2 regions of the Stenotrophomonas oleivorans genome follow, and region 1 is predicted to be linked to the other one. Evidence: riboswitches for the same ligand, from Rfam matches in the RefSeq annotation. Region 1 holds a riboswitch; the other holds the start of a gene.
What was found. A riboswitch is a leader RNA that binds a small molecule or an ion and turns the genes downstream of it on or off. The one in region 1 is predicted to bind cobalamin.

Region 1 (9,250 bases):
AACGGCACCTTGGCCAGCACGTCCTGGGTGGCCGGATTGATCACGTCCTGCCAGTGGGAGGTGGCCGATTCAACGAACTGGCCATCGATCAGCATGCGGATACGGGGCGCTGCAACAGTCATGACGACAATCCCACAGGGTGCGAAAGATGCTTGGCATTATTCACAGCACCCACCTCGATTTCCGGGCTGAATCCGCTTAATCTGGCCAACACGCCAGACGATTCATGTTAATTCTGTGAATTATTCAGCCACCCAGCGTCAACTCGGCCTGCGCCTGCTGCGGCTGCGCGAGCAGCGCGGCTACAGCCAGGCGGATCTGGCACGGGCGCTGGGACTGTCGGCCAGTTACCTGAACCAGATCGAGCGCAACAAGCGCCCACTCACGCCAGCGGTGCAGAAGAAGCTGGGCGAGGTATTGGGCGACGTTTCTTCGTTGTTCGACGAAGATGAGCCCGCCGCTCTGCAGGAAGCGCTGGGCGAGACTCTGCGCGACCTCGGCCTGGCCGAAGTCAGCGCGACCGAGCTGCGCGCGCTGGCCGGCAACCTGCCGCAGGTCAGCCGCGCGCTGCTGGACCTGCATCGCCGCCACCTGGCGCTGCGCGAGCATGCCGCCGCGCTGGAGTTCCAGCTGGGCGAGCCCGGTGCCGGCAGCACCCTGCCCGCCGGTGACCAGGTGCGCGAGTTCTTCAACCGCATGCACAACCACATCCCCGAACTGGACGAGCTGGCCGAGCAGCTGTTCGCCGAATGGGGGCTGTCGCCCGGGCATGTGGCACCGCGGCTGCGCCAGCTGCTGGCCGACCGCCATGGTGTGCTGGTGGAAGTGGCCGCACTGCAGGCCGGGCGCGAGAAACGGCAATACGATGCCGGTGCGCGGCGGCTGTGGCTGCCCGATTACCTTGAGCCCGGCCAGCAGGCGTTCCAGATGGCGGCCGAGCTGGCCCTTCACGGCTACCTGCCGCAGATCGATGCGGTAGTGGCGCGCGCTGGCTTTACCGATGAGGCACGCATCGCGCAGGCGCGGATTGGCTTGTCGAATTACTTCGCCGGTGCGTTGGTGATGCCGTACATGCGTTTCCTGCGTGCGGCCGAGGCCAGCAGTTACGACATCGAGCTGCTGGCGCACCAGTTCGGCGTGGGCTTTGAAGCGGTCTGTCATCGGCTGAGCACGTTGGCGCGGCGCAGCGCGCCCGGCCTGCCGTTCTTCTTCATCCGCGTGGACCGTGCCGGCAACGTGTCCAAACGCCATTCGGCCACCGATTTCCATTTCTCGCAGGTGGGTGGTTCTTGTCCGCTGTGGATCGTCTACGAGGCGTTCAACCAGCCCGGACGCATCCTTACGCAGACGGCGCGCATGCCCGATGGGCGCCGCCATTTCTGGCTGGCGCGGCAGGTCAGCAGTGGCCCGGTGGGCCATGGCCAACCGCGCAAGACCTTCGCGGTGGCGCTGGGGTGCGATCTGCAACATGCCGAGCGGCTGGTGTATTCACTGGGACTGGATGTGCAGAGCCCGGGCAATTCGGTGTCGATCGGGCCGGGGTGCCGGGTGTGTCCGCGTGAGGACTGCATGCAGCGCGCGTTCGCGCAGTTGCCGGGGCGGTAGGGTTGGTTCGGCAGGGCTGCGCCCTGCACCTGCGGTAGTGCCGGCCGCTGGCCGGCAACCTCAAAAGCAACAGCTGGCATTCCATGGGTTGGCGGGGCGGGTCCGGACAACCGATTTGGTAGGTGCCAACCTTGGTTGGCACAACCTTGCCGTGCGCGAAGTGCATCCACGCGTGGCGTGGCTCTACTAGTCCCAGAACACGGTCAACACGCGGTGACCTGTGGAGGGCGCAGGCGCGTCGATGTGTTGCCCGTACGGCCAGCCTTCGCCGACGCCGTCGCATTCCAGGCCCTGCAGCCAGCCTTCCACGGTTGCGGCATCGGCGCTGGTCAAGACGTGCACGTTCTCTGCAGCTGGCCATTCGCTGTCGTCTTCCAATGCACTGCCCCAGTCTTGGTGCAGGCCCACGTAGACACCTTCCACTTCAGACTTTGCCGCAATCGCAACCAAGCGTGCGTATACCTCGGCAATCGGTGGGCGCCCATAGCCCCACTGGTTCGGTGCGATGCACTCCTCGAAATCGTTGCCTTCGAAATACGCGGCCAGCGGCACCACCGGCAGGTGCTCCGGATCGCGTTGATCGAGGCGTTCAAGCACGTCCAGCAGCTTCTGGCGAGGGGACATGGGGCATTCCTTGCAATGGGGAGCCGCGATTGTATCCATCGCGATCAATAGATCGGCGTCACCTTCATCTGCGGCAGCGGGCGCGGTGCGCCGTCGGTGAGGTCCGGGCCGAGGTCCTCCCAGGTACGTCCCTGCTCGACCATCAGCCCCCACAACTGCTGCGATGCCAGCCGCTTGTCTTCCGAGCCCAGCTTGTACGACGGTGGCGCCGGCTGGCCACTGGCAACCATCGAGTACGCCGCGCGGTAGGCCAGTACCTGCTGCGCCGGGTCGTCGGTGCGCGCCACTTCCAGCGTGTAGCGCTGGTAGGCCGAGGCCAGGTTGCGCCAGCGGATCCAGTAATGGTTCTCGAACGAGAACGAACAGAAGCGTGCACCGGCCAGGCTGCCCTTATCGGCAATGCGGGTCAGCACCTCCTGTGGCATGTCCAGGTTCATGCCGCCTTCGTCGCCCTGCAGGCTGACGTGCACGATGCGGTCGCGGTAGCCCGGTGCGCGCGCCTGCAGCAGGTCGCGCCAGTTCTGCATGGTCGCCACCACCGCGAACAGGAAACGGCCCAGTTCTGCGGCCGCCAGCGGCGTAGCGATCGACTGGTAGGTACGCTGCCAGCCGTGGCGGTTCTCGGTGGGCAGGAACACGGCGTGTTCCAGCGCCTGGCGGCCACTGCTGCCGTGGCTCACGTCTTCGGCGTGCTGCGGGTAGACCAGATTGATGGCGAAGGTCGGCCAGCGTGGCAACGCGGCATCGAACAGGTGGATCGGGAAGTTGCTGCTGATGCCACCATCGGAGAACCAGCAGATGCGGAAAGCGGTGATCACCGGGCCGCAGGTCTGCCCGGCACTGGTCAGCCCTTCCATGCTGTCGGCCACATTGTGCTCCTGGTCGGCCGCAGGTGCGGTCGGTTCGCAGCGACGCTCGCGGCGCGAGGGCTCATGCAACGGCACCGCGCTGATCAGCAGCGGGAAGCTCAGGCTCATGCGCGTGGCCACCAGCACCGGCAGCTTCGGGCCCTGCGGCAGGTGGTAGTACCGGCGCCCTTCCACCTCCAGTGGCGGGCCGGCCTGCGTCACCAGCCACTGCACCACGCTGGCCGGAAACAGCTGCTCGAACTCCTCGCGCAGGAACCAGAACTGCGCGCCGCCCAGCGGCAGCGTGCGCGGCTCATTGTGCGACACGCAGGTGGTGATCATCTGCAGGCTGATCGCATGCGGGCTGTCCGGCTCGCCGGCATAGCGCGGCGCATCGTGCAGATCGGCGAACGTGAGCGGTGCATCCAGCGGCTTGCCGGACAGCTGCTGCAGGCACTCGTGCAACCATTCGGTCAATGCCGGCGTGCGTGCATCGCGGCCGAGGCCGCTGCACAGGCCCAGCAGGTTACGGCGCGCCACCCGCGCTATCCGCAGCGCGGCACCGGCCACGCCGACACCGTACGCGCACAGCAGTGATGGCAGCAGCGTGGCGGCCACGCCGCTCCAACCGCCGCCCCACCAGCCCAGGCCGAGCAGCAGCGCCAGCGACACCAGCACCTCCAGTGGCGCAATCTCGAACACCGCGATGGCCAGGCATAGCAGCTTGTGTGGCAGGCGGGCATTGCCGGTCAGCACCACCAGCAACCGGTAGGCGGCGCGCGCGCCCCGTGCCGGCTGGAACAGGCTGTAGATGAAGCCGCGCCGCGACAGCTGCGCCGACACCGCCGACAGCCCGCCGTAGCCGGCATCGCCGGGCAGGTGCTCGCCGGCCTGCTGGCGGCGATCACCGCATGCCGCCGCGGCCGCTACGGCTGCAGCGATGGCGCCGGCCGAGGTGCCGCCGATGCTCTTGAAGCGATACTCGCGCGCCAGCGCCAGTACCGCATTGGGGTACACGATGCCGCTGGTGATGCCACCTTTCATGACCAGATCGCAGTACTTCGCCGCCACGAGCCACCTCCCGTCTGTCGGAGCCCAGTATGGCAAGAGGCGCTCTCACAGCCTGAGAAGCGAGCCACAGCCCTGCGCTTTCATTGGCCCTTGACCATTGGCCTCGACGCGTCCACCGTGGGCACGCCGAAGGTATCCCTGCCGTGGCATTGATGGCGGCAGGGATTTAAACGGGAATCCGGTGAAGGCGCCTCGCGCGCCCATTCCGGAGCTGCCCCGCAGCGGTGAATGGAAACGAATCCTGCCAACGGCACTGGGCTCACGCCTGGGAAGCGGCGGGTAGTAGGTGGGCTGCGGCCCGTGTCCATCAGCCCGAATACCGGCCCCGGCCGGGGGACACGACCGTCCCCTGACTCGACCTGGAATCTCCGCGGGGAGGTTGCCGGGGCCGTCGTTGTCCTGCGCGTGCAGGCGGTGCGGCCGCGTGCGTCCTGTTCACGGTTTCCGGCCAGACCTGTTCACCCACGCGCTGATGCATGGGCCACCGCCGTTGCCGGCGGTCCATGCGGTACCTGACGATGACCGAGCTCCAACGCCCCACCCTGTCCCTGCCCGAAAACGGCCAGCGCCTGCTGCTGCACTCGTGCTGCGCCCCCTGCTCCGGCGAAGTGATGGAGGCGATCACCGCCTCCGGGATCGACTACGCAATCTTCTTCTACAACCCCAACATCCACCCGGTGAAGGAATACGAGCTGCGCAAGCAGGAGAACATCCGCTTCGCCGAACAGCACGACATCCCGTTCATCGACTGCGACTACGACACCGACAATTGGTTCAGCCGTGCACGCGGCATGGAAAACGAGCCCGAGCGCGGCATCCGCTGCACGATGTGCTTCGACATGCGCTTCGAGCGCACTGCGCTGTACGCGCACGAGCACGGCTACGACACCATCAGTTCGTCGCTGGGCATCTCGCGCTGGAAGAACATGGCGCAGATCAACGACTGCGGCATCCGTGCCGCGTCGCGCTATGAAGGCCTGCAGTACTGGGACTACAACTGGCGCAAGGGCGGCGGTGCCAGCCGCATGATCGAGATCAGCAAGCGCGAGCAGTTCTACCAGCAGGAATACTGCGGCTGCGTGTACTCGCTGCGCGATGCCAACCGTCACCGCCGCGAGAATGGCCGCGAACGGATCAAGATCGGCCTGCTGTACTACGGGCAGGACGCTGAGACGCCGCAGGGCGATTGACGTGTGGGCATGGGGCGGCCACGCTGGTCGCCCCTTCTGCTGTACCGGAACTGCCATGACCGCCCTGCCCGCCGATGTCGCCCTGCTGGTGATCGACCTGCAGCCGGACTTCATGCCCGGTGGCGCGCTGGCCTGCGACCAAGGCGATGCGCTGGTGGCACCGATCGCCGATCTGCTGGCACAGCGCCGCTACCGCACCGTGGTGGCAACACAGGACTGGCACCCGGCCGACCATGCCTCGTTCGCCAGCCAGCACCCCGGCCAACGCCCCTTCGAGACCATCCTGCTGCACGCGCAGCCGCAGACCCTGTGGCCGGACCACTGCGTGCAGGGCAGCGCCGGTGCCGCGCTGCATCCGGGCGTGGACTGGACCGTGGCCGACCTGATCCTGCGCAAGGGCACGCGCCAACAGGTGGATTCATACAGCGCCTTCCGCGAGAACCATGGCCCCGATGGCGAGCGCCCGGCCACCGGCCTGGCCGGCTGGCTGCACGAACGCCGCATCCGCGAAGTGCACTTGTGCGGCCTGGCCCGCGACTACTGCGTGCTGTGGAGCGCGCAGGACGCGGTGAAGTCCGGCTTCCGGGTGAAATTCCTGTGGGAGCTGACCAAGCCGGTGACCGACGCCAACGACGCGATGGTGCGTGAAGCGCTGGGCAAGGCGGGGATTTCGATCGCCTGAGGCGTGACCGCCGGGCATGGCCCGGCGCTACCGCGCACGTCGCTTATGCCGCTTGCGCGCTCCTGCCCACGACAACACAATCGATTCATCCAGCCCCCTAACTACGCCCCCCTACAGATCACGGGACGGCCGAACCGGGGGCTTTTCATTGGATGAAATCAGGATTCGGTAGTGCCGGCCGCTGGCCGGCAACCTCGGGATCTCTGCAGTTGCCGGCCAGCGGCCGGCACTACCGGATAGCACCCGTGGTAGCGCCGGGCCATGCCCGGCGGACGCGGGATGGGCGATTACCGGAACACCACCGTTCGGTGCCCGTTGAGCAGGATGCGGTGCTCCACATGGCGGCGCACGGCGCGCGCCAGCACCAGCGATTCGGTATCGCTGCCCAGCCGCACCAGCTCGCGCGGCGCCATCGCGTGGTCCACGCGGGCCACGTCCTGTTCGATGATCGGGCCTTCGTCCAGATCCTCGGTGACGTAGTGCGCGGTGGCGCCGATGATCTTGACCCCGCGCGCGTGTGCCTGGTGGTACGGCTGCGCGCCCTTGAAGCTGGGCAGGAAGCTGTGGTGGATGTTGATCGCACGGCCGGCCAGCGCGCGGCACAGCGTGGGTGACAGGATCTGCATGTAGCGCGCCAGCACCACCAGATCGATGCGTTCGCGCTCGACCAGGTCGATGATCTGCTGTTGCTGCACCGCGCGCGTATCAGCGGTCACCGGCAGGTGGTGGAACGGCACTTGGTAGGACGCCGCCAGCGGCGCGAAGTCGGCGTGGTTGGACGCTACTGCGGCAATGTCCACCTTCAGCTGGCCGCTGTGGGCACGGAACAGCAGGTCGTTGAGGCAGTGCCCCTGCTTGCTGACCAGCACCAGCAGGCGTGCACGGCGGCGGCCATCATGCAGCTGCCAGTCCATGCCGAAGCCGGCGGCGAGCGTGGCCATGGCGGCGTGCACGGTCTCCAGCGGCAGGCCGGCATCGCGATCGAAATGCACGCGCAGGAAGAAGCGGCCGCTCTCCTCGTCGCCGAACTGCTGGGCGTCGAGAATGTTGCAGCCGTGGTCGAACAGCAGGCCGGATACGCGGTAGACGATGCCGGTACGGTCGGGACAGGACAGGGTGAGGATGGAATCGGGGCGCATCGCCCGAGTGTAGGGCAGCAGCCTGTCCTCGGGATCGATGGTCACCGATGCAACCGACCTGCTTGGTTCAGTCCCAAGCGATACTTGGGTTTCTCCATGGCAAGCTGGTCGGTCATGAACCTGTTGCAACTGATCCGCAGCTTCACCCGCACCGCAGAGACCGGCAGCATTGCCGCAGCGGCCCGCATCCTTGGCATCAGCGCCACCGCAGTCGGCCAGAACATCAACCGGCTGGAGGCGCATCTGGGCGTACGGTTGCTGAACCGAAGTACGCGCCAGCTGGCCCTCAGCGAGGCCGGCGCGCTGTACCTGGCGCAGGTGCGCCACATCGAAGCCGACCTGGCGCGCGCGCAGGCGATGGTCACCTCTGGTGACATCGAACCGGCCGGACCACTACGCATCGCCAGCAGCAGCGCGTTCGGTCGCCACGTACTTGCCCCCTTGCTGCCTTCGCTGCAGCAGCGCTACCCGCAACTGCAGCTGGAGCTGCGCCTGACTGACCGCGCCGTGCAGCACGGCCCGGAAGCGGTGGATGCCAGCATCCGCATCGGTGCACAGCTGGAGGACGGGGTCGTCGCACGGCAGCTGGCGCGCGTGCCGTTCGTGTTCTGCGCCTCGCCGGCCTACCTGAAGGCACACGGCACCCCGCAGCAACCCTCCGAGCTGAGCGGCCATCGCGGGCTGCTGCACCGCTTCCCCACCGATGGCCGGCCGCTGCGCTGGGGCCTGCTGAAGGATGGCCAGCGCGTGGACGCCGCACTGCCGCCGAGCATGGTCTGCGATGACATCGATGCGCTGGCGACGCTGGCCGCAGCCGGTGCCGGCATCACCCGGCTGGCCGCATTCGTGGCAGAGCCGTACCTGCGCGATGGCCGCCTGCAGGCAGTGTTCGGCGCCGACACTGCATGGCGCCCGGAGCCGATGGAGGTCTATTTCTGCGTCAGCGACCGCCGCGATTTCACTGCCAAGATCCGCGCGCTGTTCGAGCACCTGCAGGCCGGCATGGCGCCGGCCTGGCGGGTGTGAACCTCAGCGCGTCTTGAACACGCCGCGCGCATCGCGCGGCTCGCAGCGCAGGTACTGCGGAGCCGGTTCCACGCTGTCGCGCAATGCGGCGGCAGCATGCCACGGCCAGCGCGGGTCGTAGAGGATGCCGCGCGCCAGGGCTACCGCATCGGCGTGGCGATGGCGCAGGATCGATTCGGCCTGCTCCGGTTCGGTGATCATGCCCACGGCGATGACCGGCATGCGCACCTTGGACTTGATCGCCGCCGCGAACGGCACCTGATAGCCCGGGCCGACGGTGATCTTCTGGCGCTCGTCCAGGCCACCGCTGGAGACATGCAGGAAGTTGCAGCCGCGCGCGTCCATCACCTGCGCCAGCGCTTCGCTCTGCACCAGATCCCAGCCGCCATCGACCCAGTCGCTGGCGGAGATGCGCACGCCCACCGCGACCTTGTCGGACACTGCCGCACGCACCGCATCGAAAACCTCCACCAGCAGGCGCAGGCGGTTCGGCAACGAGCCACCGTAGCCATCGGTGCGGCGGTTGCTCAGCGGCGACAGGAACTGGTGCAGCAGGTAACCGTGCGCGGCATGCAGCTCGATCAGCTCGAAGCCCAGGCGCTCGGCGCGCACCGCACTGGCAGCGAAGGCGGCGATGACCTCGGCGATGCCGGCCTCGTCCAGTTCCTGCGGTGCCGGATCGGCGGCATGGAACGGCAGCGGCGACGGCGCCACGGTGGCCCAGCCACGCGCATCGTCGGCCGGCAACTGGCCACCACCGTCCCACGGACGCTTCACCGAGGCCTTGCGGCCGGCGTGGCCCAACTGGATGCCCAGCGGCATCGGCGACCAGCGCCGGACGCTGGCCAGCACCTGTGCCAGCGCGGCCTCGGTGCCGTCATCCCACAGGCCCAGGTCGGCCCAGCTGATGCGGCCGCGCGGCTCGACCGCGGTGGCTTCCAGGATCAGCAGGCCGGCACCGGACTGCGCCAGGTTGCCCAGATGCATGGCGTGCCAGTCGCTGGCGCGACCGTCTTCGGCGGAGTACTGGCACATCGGCGCGATGACGATGCGGTTGGACAGGGT
Region 2 (9,250 bases), 280 kb from region 1:
CCGCGCGGTCGCCAGTTCTATCCGGGCGCGCAGCTGGCCCGGCATACCGCGCAGGTGCTGCGGCACGGCCAGCAGACAGTGGAAACCTACGCGCGCCCAAACGGCTCCCCCAGGCTGCTGGCGCAGATCGTGCGTCGCGGTCCACGCATGGGCCTGCACACCCATAGCGAGCGGCTGCTGCTGACCCACGGCGCGATGGAGGCCCTGCAGCTGGCGTTGCGCGCGGTCACCCAGCCCGGCGACGCGGTCGGCATCGAGGCGCCGTCCTACTTCAACCTCTACCCCTTGCTGGCCAACCTCGGCCTGCAGGCCATCGAGCTGCCCACCCACCCGCAGCACGGGCTGGATGTCGACGCATTGGATGCGCTGCTGGAGCACACGCCGCTGGCCGCACTGGTGGTGATGCCCACCGTGCACAATCCGCTGGGCTGCACCATGCCGACACCCGCCAAGCAACGCCTGGCCGAACTGGTCAACGCACGGCAACTGCCGCTGATCGAGGATGCGGTGTACGCCGAGCTGCAGTTCTGCGAACCGCCGGCGCCCTTGCTGAAGGCCTTCGATCGCGATGGCTGGGTGATGGTGGTCGGTGGGTTCTCCAAGACACTGGCGCCGGATTACCGTATCGGCTGGCTGGATGGCGGCCGCTTCGCCGAGCGCATCGCGCTGCTGAAATTCCAGTCCACCGGTGGCGAGCCTCAACTGCTCGGCGATGCGGTGGCGGCGTATCTGGAAGCCGGAAGCTACGAGCATCACCTGCACCGCATGCGCCGGCTGTACCGCGAACAGGTGGGACGGCTGCGCCAGCTGGTGGCCGAACACTTCCCGGCCGGCACCCGTGCCACCGAGCCGCAAGGCGGCTTCCTGCTGTGGCTCGAACTGCCGGGCGTGGATACGCGTGAGCTGTTCGAACGTGCGCTGGTAGAGGACATCGTGTTCATGCCCGGCCAGGTGTATTCGCGTGGTGCGCGTTACCGCCACTGCCTGCGGCTGTCGTGCTGCCAGACCTTGGATGCGCGCTTCATCGGTGCGGTGGAGCGGCTGGGTGCGATCGCGCGGGAGCTGGCGGCTGCAGCACGGTAACGCCGGCCGCTGGCCGGCAACCTCGGGATCGCCAGGTGGATGCAGTTGCCGGCCAGCGGCCGGCACTACCTAGGATCACTCAAGCAGGTGCACGCCCAGCGCCGCGTGTACTCGCGCGGCGCGCGCTATCGCCACTGCCTGCGGCTGTCGTGCTGCCAGATGCTGGATGCGCGCTTCATCGGCGCGGTGGAGCGGCTCGGTGCGATCGCGAAGGAGCTGGCAGCTGCAACACGGTAGTGCCGGCCGCTGGCCGGCAACCTCGGGATCGCCGGGTGGATGCAGTTGCCGGCCAGCGGCCGGCACTACCCAGGGTCACTCGAGCAGGTACGCGCTCAGTGCTTCGCCATCCGCTCCCGGCAGATACGGCAGCCGCCCCCAGCACGGCATCGGCAGGCGCTGCTGCAGCGTCGCGATGTTCTCATCCTGGCGCTGCATCACCGGGTCGATGTGGTTGCCGATCCAGCCCAGGCACTCCACGCCGCTGGCCTGCAGCGACTGCGCAGTCAGCCGTGCGTGGTTGACGCAGCCCAGCCGCATGCCGACCACAAGTACTACCGGCAGATGCAATGCACGCACCAGGTCGAGCTGGTCGAGCGTGGCCGAGACCGGCGCCAGCCAACCGCCAACGCCCTCCACCACCACGACATCGGCCTGCGCACGCAGGCGCGCGAACGCTGCCACGATCGGCGCCAGTTCCACCTGCACGCCATCCTCGGCAGCGGCCAGCTCCGGCGCCAGCGGTTGCCGCAGCGCGTACGGATTCAGGTCGGCATAGTCCGGCACCGGCCAACTGGCCGCCTGCAGCGCCAGCGCGTCCTCGTTGCGCAGGCCCTGCCCCAGGTCTTCGCTGCCGCTGGCCACCGGCTTCATGCCAACCGCGCGCAGGCCGCGCCGGCGCAGTGCATGCAGCAGCGCGGTGCTGGCTGCGGTCTTGCCGATCCCGGTATCGGTGCCGGTGACGAACAGGGCAGGCGGCAGCGTGGCGGGCAACGGCATCGATAAGCTCCAGCGGGGCAACAGAGCCTGCATTATCGCCGGCCCGGCGCGCTTGCTAGACTGCGGGCATGTTCGCCAATGCCTCGCTCACCGGCAGCAAGCCGGAACAATACGCCCAGCTGCTGGAACAGGCCCGCGGCCTGGTCTACGCCGAGTCCGACCGCATCGCCAACGCGGCCAACCTCTCCGCACTGGTCTATCACGCTCTGCCCGACCTGAACTGGGTGGGCTTCTACCTGTACGACGGCAAGGAACTGGTGGTCGGGCCATTCCAGGGCCTGCCGGCCTGCGTGCGCATCCCGCTGGACAAGGGCGTGTGCGGTGCCGCCGCCAGCCAGCGCGTGACCCAGCGCGTGGAGGACGTCGATGCCTTCCCCGGCCACATCGCCTGCGATTCGGCCTCGCGCTCGGAACTGGTGGTGCCGCTGCTGCGCGGCGATGAACTGATCGGCGTATTCGACATCGACAGCCCGAAAGTCGGCCGCTTCGATGCCGACGACCAAGCCGGCCTGGAAGCCATCGCCCGCGTGTTCGTCGAGGCGCTGGGATGAGCGCACCGAAGCTGCGCAACATCGGCCCGAAGAGTGCGGCGTGGCTGCGTCAGGTCGGCCTGCGCAGCCGCGAGGATCTGGTTGCGATCGGCGCGGTCGGTGCCTTCGTCAAGGTCAAGCGCGCCGGCTTCAAGCCCAGCCTGAACCTGCTCTATTCACTGGAAGGCGCGTTGCTGGACTGCCATTGGCAGGAACTGAGCGAGCCGCAGCGTGAGGCGCTGGTGCAGGATTACGAAGCGCGCATCGCTGCGCATCCGCTGAAGGCGGCCGGCCCCGCTTCGGGCCCGGTGCATGAGCAGCGCTTCGATGCTGACGACGACGCTGAGGACAGCGTGGCCGAGCGCGCGGACGAGGATTGAGGCCTCCGCGTTCCTGGGGATGCCGGCCAGCGGCCGGCACTACCACTGTGATGCGGGATCGGTAGCGCCGGGTCATGCCCGGCGAGTGCGGTCAGGGCTGCTGCAGCTCCAGCAGTTCGCCCACCAGCCCGACCTCGCCGCGCTCCAGCCACACCCGCAGGCGTGTGCCGTGGTCAATACGCAGGGCCCAGCACAGCGACATCGGCAGGCCGCAGACCTGCGACAGCACCATGCGCAGCGGGCCGCCGTGGCTGACCACCAGCGTCGGTACCGGATCGTCATCATCAAGCAGGCGATCCAGCGCGCGCGCGATGCGCCGCTCGAAGTGGCCCCAGCTTTCGCCGTTCGGCGGCGGGAATGCATGCGGGTCGGCATGGAAGGCCGCCAATGCGTCCTCCGGCAGGTCGAACAGCGACTGCCCGTCCCAATCGCCGAAATCCAGCTCTTCCCATTCCTCGTCCGCTTCCACGTCCAGCCCACGCGGCGTGGCCAGGGCCATCGCCGTGTGCAGCGAGCGCAGCCGTGGCGAACTGATCACCCGCTCCCAGGGCTGCGCAGCGTAGGCGTCGACCAGTTCCTGCGGCAGGCGGGCCAGCTGCGGTGGATCACTGCGGCCATCGAGGAACTCATCGCGACCGTTGCCGGCATGGCGGACCAGGTCGAGGATCATGCGTGCGTCCTGTACAGGCAACGCGGGAACAGCGGAAAACGGGCGGACATCGGCAACGGCACCACGGGATCGAGGGACCATTCTAAGGGCACAGCAAAGGCAGTCGAGCAGGCTCGACGCTACGGGCCGCCTGCGATGCCGTAGACTGCGCGCACTTCCAGGTGACCTGCGGCCACGGCCGGCAGGTTGAAACGGGAAGCCGGTGACGCGTGGATCCACGCCAGGCCGGCGCTGCCCCCGCAACGGTAAGCACGTCAGTTCCAGGCAACAACGCCACTGTGCCGCAGGCATGGGAAGGCGCCTGGACGGTGGCCTCGCGCCACCCGGCGGCAAGCCCGGAGACCGGCCAGGAAGCCTCAGGTCGCGATGCGGTGGGCATGGCGCTGGATGACCGCAGCCTGCGCTGCGGCGTCGGCGCATGCCTGCCTTCGCGGCTCCTCCCCTTCGCCACGCGGGCGTGCGTGGCACTTGGAGTCCCCCATGAAGCTGCAGTCCCGAATGCTGTCCCTGGCCGTGCTGGCCGCCCTGCCCGCGCTGGTCCAGGCCGCCGATGACACCACCGCGCTCGACCAGATCCTGGTCACCGCCACCCGCACCCCGATCTCCCTGCAGGACAGCATCGCGCCAGCGCAGGTGATCGACCGCGCGCAGATCGAATCCAGCCAGGCCACCTCGCTGCAGGAGCTGCTGCGCGGCCGTGCCGGCATCAACCTGACCAATGCCGGCGGCCTCGGCAAGCAGAGCTCGCTGTTCCTGCGCGGCACCAACTCGGGCCACACCGTAGTGCTGGTCGATGGCGTGCGCATCAACAGTGCCGACCTCGGCCTGGCCATGTACCAGGACCTGCCGCTGGCGCAGATCGAGCGCGTGGAAATCGTGCGCGGCCCGCAGTCCAGCCTGTACGGCGCCGACGCCATCGGTGGCGTGATCCAGATCTTCACGCGCCGCAACCAGGGTGATTTCGCTCCGCACTTCCAGCTCGGTGGCGGCAGCAACGGCCTGCGCGAAGCCAGCGGCGGCATCGGTGGTGGCACCGAACGCGGCTGGTTCGGCGCCGACATCGCCTACCAGCATTCCGATGGCATCGATGCCTGCCGTGGCTCGGCGACGCTGTTCACCGGTTGCTTCGCCGACGAACCCGACCGCGACGGCTACCGCAACCTGTCCAAGAGCCTGCGTGGCGGCTACACCTTCAACGACCAGTGGAACGTGGAAGGCAGCGCGCTGCGCGCCGACGGCAAGAACCACTACGACGGTTACTACAACTATTCGGAAACCCGCCAGCAGGTGCTCGCTGGCAAAGTGCGCTACACCCCGTCTGAACGCCTGGCATTCACCGCCAACGTCGGCCGCAGTGACAACGAGTCGGACAACTTCGGCGCACCGGGGGTGTTCGGCAGCGCCCAGACCCATCGTGACAGCGCCTCGCTGCAGGGCGACTTCGGCGTGGCCGAGGGCCAGCTGCTGAGTGCAGGCGTGGATTGGAGCGAAGACAACCTGGATGGCAGCAGCGCGGGCTACCTCGTCGACAGCCGTCGCAACACCGGCGTGTTCGTGCAGTATCAGGGCCGCTTCGGCCGCCACCAGCTGCAGGCCAGCGTACGCAACGACGACAACCAGCAATTCGGCAACCACGCCACCGGCAGTCTCGGCTGGGCGATGCAGCTGGACCACGGCCTGCGCGTCAACGCCAGCTACGGCACCGCGTTCAAGGCACCGACCTTCAGCGACCTGTACGACCCGTGGAGCGGCGTGCCAACGTTGAACCCGGAGAAGTCGAAGAGTGCCAACCTCGGTGTTTCGCAGCAGGGCCAGGGCTGGCATTGGGGCCTGGACGTCTACGAGACCCGCATCGATGACCTCATCACCTACGATGCGTCCACGATGAAAATGCAGCAGGTGGAGAAGGCGCGCATCCGTGGTGCCGAGCTGACCGGTGGCGTGCTGTTGGCCGGCTTCGACATCAACGCGCAGCTGAGCTACACCGATCCGCGCAACCGCACCCATGGCAGCACCCAGTTCGACAACTGGCTGCCGCGCCGTGCACAGCAGACCGCACGCCTGGACGTCGACCGCCGCTTCGGCGATTTCCGCGCCGGCCTGACCGTGCAGGGTGCGGGCAAGCGCTATGACGATGCGGCCAACGCAGTGAAGGTCGGCGGCTACGGCACGCTGGACCTGCGCGCGGAGTACGCGCTGACGCCGGAGTGGTCGCTACTGGCCCGTGCCGCCAACGTGTTCGATCGCCGCTACGAGACGGTGGCGTGGTTCAACCAGCCCGGCCGCGAGTACCAGCTGAGCGTGCGTTACCAGCCGAAGTGAGCGCGACGGTCATGGTAGTGCCGGCCGCTGGCCGGCAACATCATGACCTTCGGCAGCGCATCCCGGGTTGCCGGCCAGCGGCCGGCACTACCCATTGCGTCGGCCCGGGTTACCGGCCAGCGACCAGGGATGTCCGTTGCCTCAGCCCTGCAACCCCGGCAGTTCACGCAGGTCGTCGATCACCGCCACCGCCTGTGCGGTGGCCAGGTCCAGGCCACGCGGGTAGCCGTAACGCACCAGCGCGATCGGCATCCCTGCATCTTCGGCGGCGCGGTAGTCGGTCAGCGAGTCACCCACCATCAGGCAGGCGTCGATCGGCAGCCCGAAGTGCGCAGCGATATGCCGCAGCGGCTCACCGCTGGGCTTGCGCTGCGGCAGCGAATCACCACCCAGCACCAGCGCGAACGCATCACCGATGCCCAGGTGCTGCAGCAGCGGCGGCACCAGCGCTTCGGGCTTGTTGGTGCAGATCGCCAGCGGCACATGGCGTGCACGCAGCTGCGTCAGCGCTTCGGCCACGCCGTCGAACAGGCGCGGGCTGCGCAGCAGGCACTCACGGTAGTGCACCATGAACACCGGCATCACCTCGGCCAGGTCCACCTCGCGGCCGGCGGCCTGCACGGCCTGCTCGACCAGGCGGCGCACACCGTCGCCGATCCAACCGAGCACCGTGGTTTCCGGCACGCGTGCCAGGCCGATGTCTTCCAGCGTGCGGTTCAGTGCTTCGGCAATATCGGCAGCGCTGTCGACCAGCGTGCCATCGAGGTCGAACACGACCAGCGGATAGGGATACGACAAGGGAACGGCACCTGTGCGACGTGGGGCCGTCCATTGTACGCCGCAGTATTTTGGGCAGGCCTGCCTCAACCGATCCGGCGCGCGCGGGTAGCCAGGTAGGTGGGCAGATAGCGGTCGATCAGGAAGCGCGGCTGCGGCTGCCAGTCTTCCATGAAGCGATCGATGACGAAGCCGGCATCCAGCTGTCCACCGATCAGTTCGGTCAGGCTGTGGCCGAAGGTCAGCGCATCGCCCCGCGCCAGCTTCGCCTCGCGCTCGGCCGGTGGCAGGTCTTCCAGGTCCGAATAGGGAATGGCGTACTGCGGCCGGATCAGGCCCTGTGCATCCAGCTGCGGATCGCGCGCACCGACGAACAGCACCGGGTTGTAGAAGCTGGCCATCAGCATGCCATCACGCGCCAGCACGCGGCGGCATTCGGTCCACACCGGGCGCACATCGGGCACATACAGGTTGGAGATCGGGTGGAACACCACATCGAAGCTGTCGTTGGCAAACACGTGCAGATCGCGCATGTCGCCCTGCACGGTGCGCAGCTGCAGGCCATCGCGCGCGGCGACCCTGCGGTCCTGTTCCAGCTGCCCGTCGGAGAGATCGAACACGGTGACGTCAGCGCCCGCAGCGGCCAGCACCGGTGCCTGCTGGCCACCGCCTGAGGCCAGGCACAGGATGCGACGGCCGCGCACATCACCCATCCAGTCCAGTGGCAACGCGCGGGGCGTCAGGTGCACCTGCCAGCGGCCTTCGCGCGCGGCGGCAATCGTTGAACTTTCCACCGGGCGCGACCATTCGCGCACTTCGCTGGCCTGGCGGTCCCAGGCAGCACGGTTGTGGTCGATCAAGGCCTGTCCATGGTTCATGTGTTCTCCTTGCCCGGTGGGCGCCAATCCAGATCCTGGAAGGCCGGGCTGGCGAAACACTCGCCCAGGAAATCCAGGAATCGCCGCATGATAGCGGGCTGCTGGCGCCGTGACGCGTACACGGCATGAATGCCGAGTTCGTCCAGGCTGAATTCGGGCAGCAATTCGATCAGCTCGCCACTGCGCAGCAGCGGCGCCACCTGGTAGGTCGGCAGCATGGCGATGCCGGCACCGGCGCGCACCGCCTCCAGCAGCAGCGAGGCCTCGTTGGCGCTGATGTTGCCACCCACCGCCACCGACAGCGAACGACCGTCGCGGTGCAGCTGCCACAGGCTCTTGCCGACGTAGTGGTGGGTCAGGCAGTTGTGCGCGGCCAGGTGCTCGGGAGCGGTCGGTGTGCCACGCGCCTGCAGGTAGGACGGCGTCGCGCACAGCACCGAACGGCAGGTGGCCAGCCGCCGCGCGATCAGGCTCGGGTCGATCTGGCGGGCGATGCGCACCGCCAGATCCACGCGCTCTTCCACCAGGTTCACCGTGCGGTCGACCAGCAGCAGCTCGATGCGCGCCGCCGGATGGCGCGCGACGAAGCCAGCCACCGCCCGTGCCAGATGGCTCTGCCCGAACGAGACGCTGCAGGTCACCCGCAACGTGCCATGCGGCTCGGGATCATCGCTGGCCAGTTCGCCCTGCAGTTCTTCACCGATCGCCAGCATCTGCCGGAAGCGCGCCAGTGCCGCCTCTCCAGGACCGGTCAGGCTGACCCGGCGCGTGGTCCGGTGCAGCAGCCGTGCGCCCAGCCAGCCCTCGACCTCGGCCAGGTAGCGGCTGACCATCGCCCGCGACATGTCCAGCACCTCGGCGGCGGCGGTGAGGCTGCCGCGCTCGGCCACCTCGACGAAGACGGTCATGGCGGTCAATCGGTCCATATGCTCGATCCATGCAACAAACAAGCGCGTTATACGCTGTTTTTCGATCAACTGCAGCAGCCTAGAGTGGCCCCGTTCCCACCCCACACCGCCCCACGGAGTCCTGCCATGAAGATCGCCCTCGTTGGTTCCACCGGCAACATCGGCCGCCAGATCGCCCGCCACGCGCTGGCCCGCGGCCACGAACTCACTGTCATCGTACGCAGCGCGCAGGACCTCCCGGCCGAGCTGGCCGGTGCCCATCCGGTGATCGCCTCGCTGGATGACCAGGACGCGCTGGTTGCCGCCATCACCGGCCACGACGTGCTGGCCAGTGCCTACGGCCCGCGCCCGGGCGATGACATCGGCCGCGTCGGCGAGGTCGCCGCGCAGCTGGCCGCCGCCGCACGCAAGGCCGGCGTGCCCCGCCTGGTGGTGGTCGGTGGCGCCGGCAGCCTCGAAGTCGCACCCGGCGTGCAGCTGGTCGATACCCCCACCTTCCCGGAGGCCTACAAGCCGTACGCACTGGCCCACCGTGAGGCGTTCAACCGCCTGCAGGCGGTGGATGACCTGGACTGGACCTTCTTCTCGCCGGCCGCCGAAATCGGCCCGGGTGAAGAGCGCGGCCAGTACCGCGTACAGCCCAAGGCCTTCCTGGCTGATGCCAGCGGGCACAGCCGCATCAGCTACGCCGACTACGGCGCGGCGT

Region 2: it holds a riboswitch for cobalamin, as region 1 does, so the genes downstream of both, btuB (TonB-dependent vitamin B12 receptor) here and MG068_RS01005 (epoxyqueuosine reductase QueH) in region 1, are expected to answer to the same signal.

The regions. Positions count from the first base shown of each region.
Region 1 is NZ_CP031167.1:222,789-232,038, reverse strand. It holds gene MG068_RS01030 (CoA-acylating methylmalonate-semialdehyde dehydrogenase) at 1-122, opposite strand, end outside; gene MG068_RS01025 (helix-turn-helix domain-containing protein) at 238-1,605, shown strand; gene MG068_RS01015 (hypothetical protein) at 1,792-2,229, opposite strand; gene MG068_RS01010 (patatin-like phospholipase family protein) at 2,274-4,121, opposite strand; cobalamin riboswitch at 4,276-4,490, shown strand; gene MG068_RS01005 (epoxyqueuosine reductase QueH) at 4,652-5,338, shown strand; gene pncA (bifunctional nicotinamidase/pyrazinamidase) at 5,394-6,020, shown strand; gene purU (formyltetrahydrofolate deformylase) at 6,308-7,159, opposite strand; gene MG068_RS00990 (LysR family transcriptional regulator) at 7,274-8,185, shown strand; gene MG068_RS00985 (NADH:flavin oxidoreductase/NADH oxidase) at 8,189-9,250, opposite strand, start outside.
Region 2 is NZ_CP031167.1:502,143-511,392, reverse strand. It holds gene MG068_RS02385 (aminotransferase-like domain-containing protein) at 1-1,083, shown strand, start outside; gene MG068_RS02380 (hypothetical protein) at 1,123-1,320, shown strand; gene bioD (dethiobiotin synthase) at 1,396-2,079, opposite strand; gene MG068_RS02370 (GAF domain-containing protein) at 2,148-2,630, shown strand; gene MG068_RS02365 (TfoX/Sxy family protein) at 2,627-2,989, shown strand; gene MG068_RS02360 (histidine phosphatase family protein) at 3,081-3,659, opposite strand; cobalamin riboswitch at 3,802-4,024, shown strand; gene btuB (TonB-dependent vitamin B12 receptor) at 4,140-5,981, shown strand; gene gph (phosphoglycolate phosphatase) at 6,123-6,779, opposite strand; gene MG068_RS02345 (class I SAM-dependent methyltransferase) at 6,845-7,636, opposite strand; gene MG068_RS02340 (LysR family transcriptional regulator) at 7,633-8,562, opposite strand; gene MG068_RS02335 (NAD(P)-dependent oxidoreductase) at 8,671-9,250, shown strand, end outside.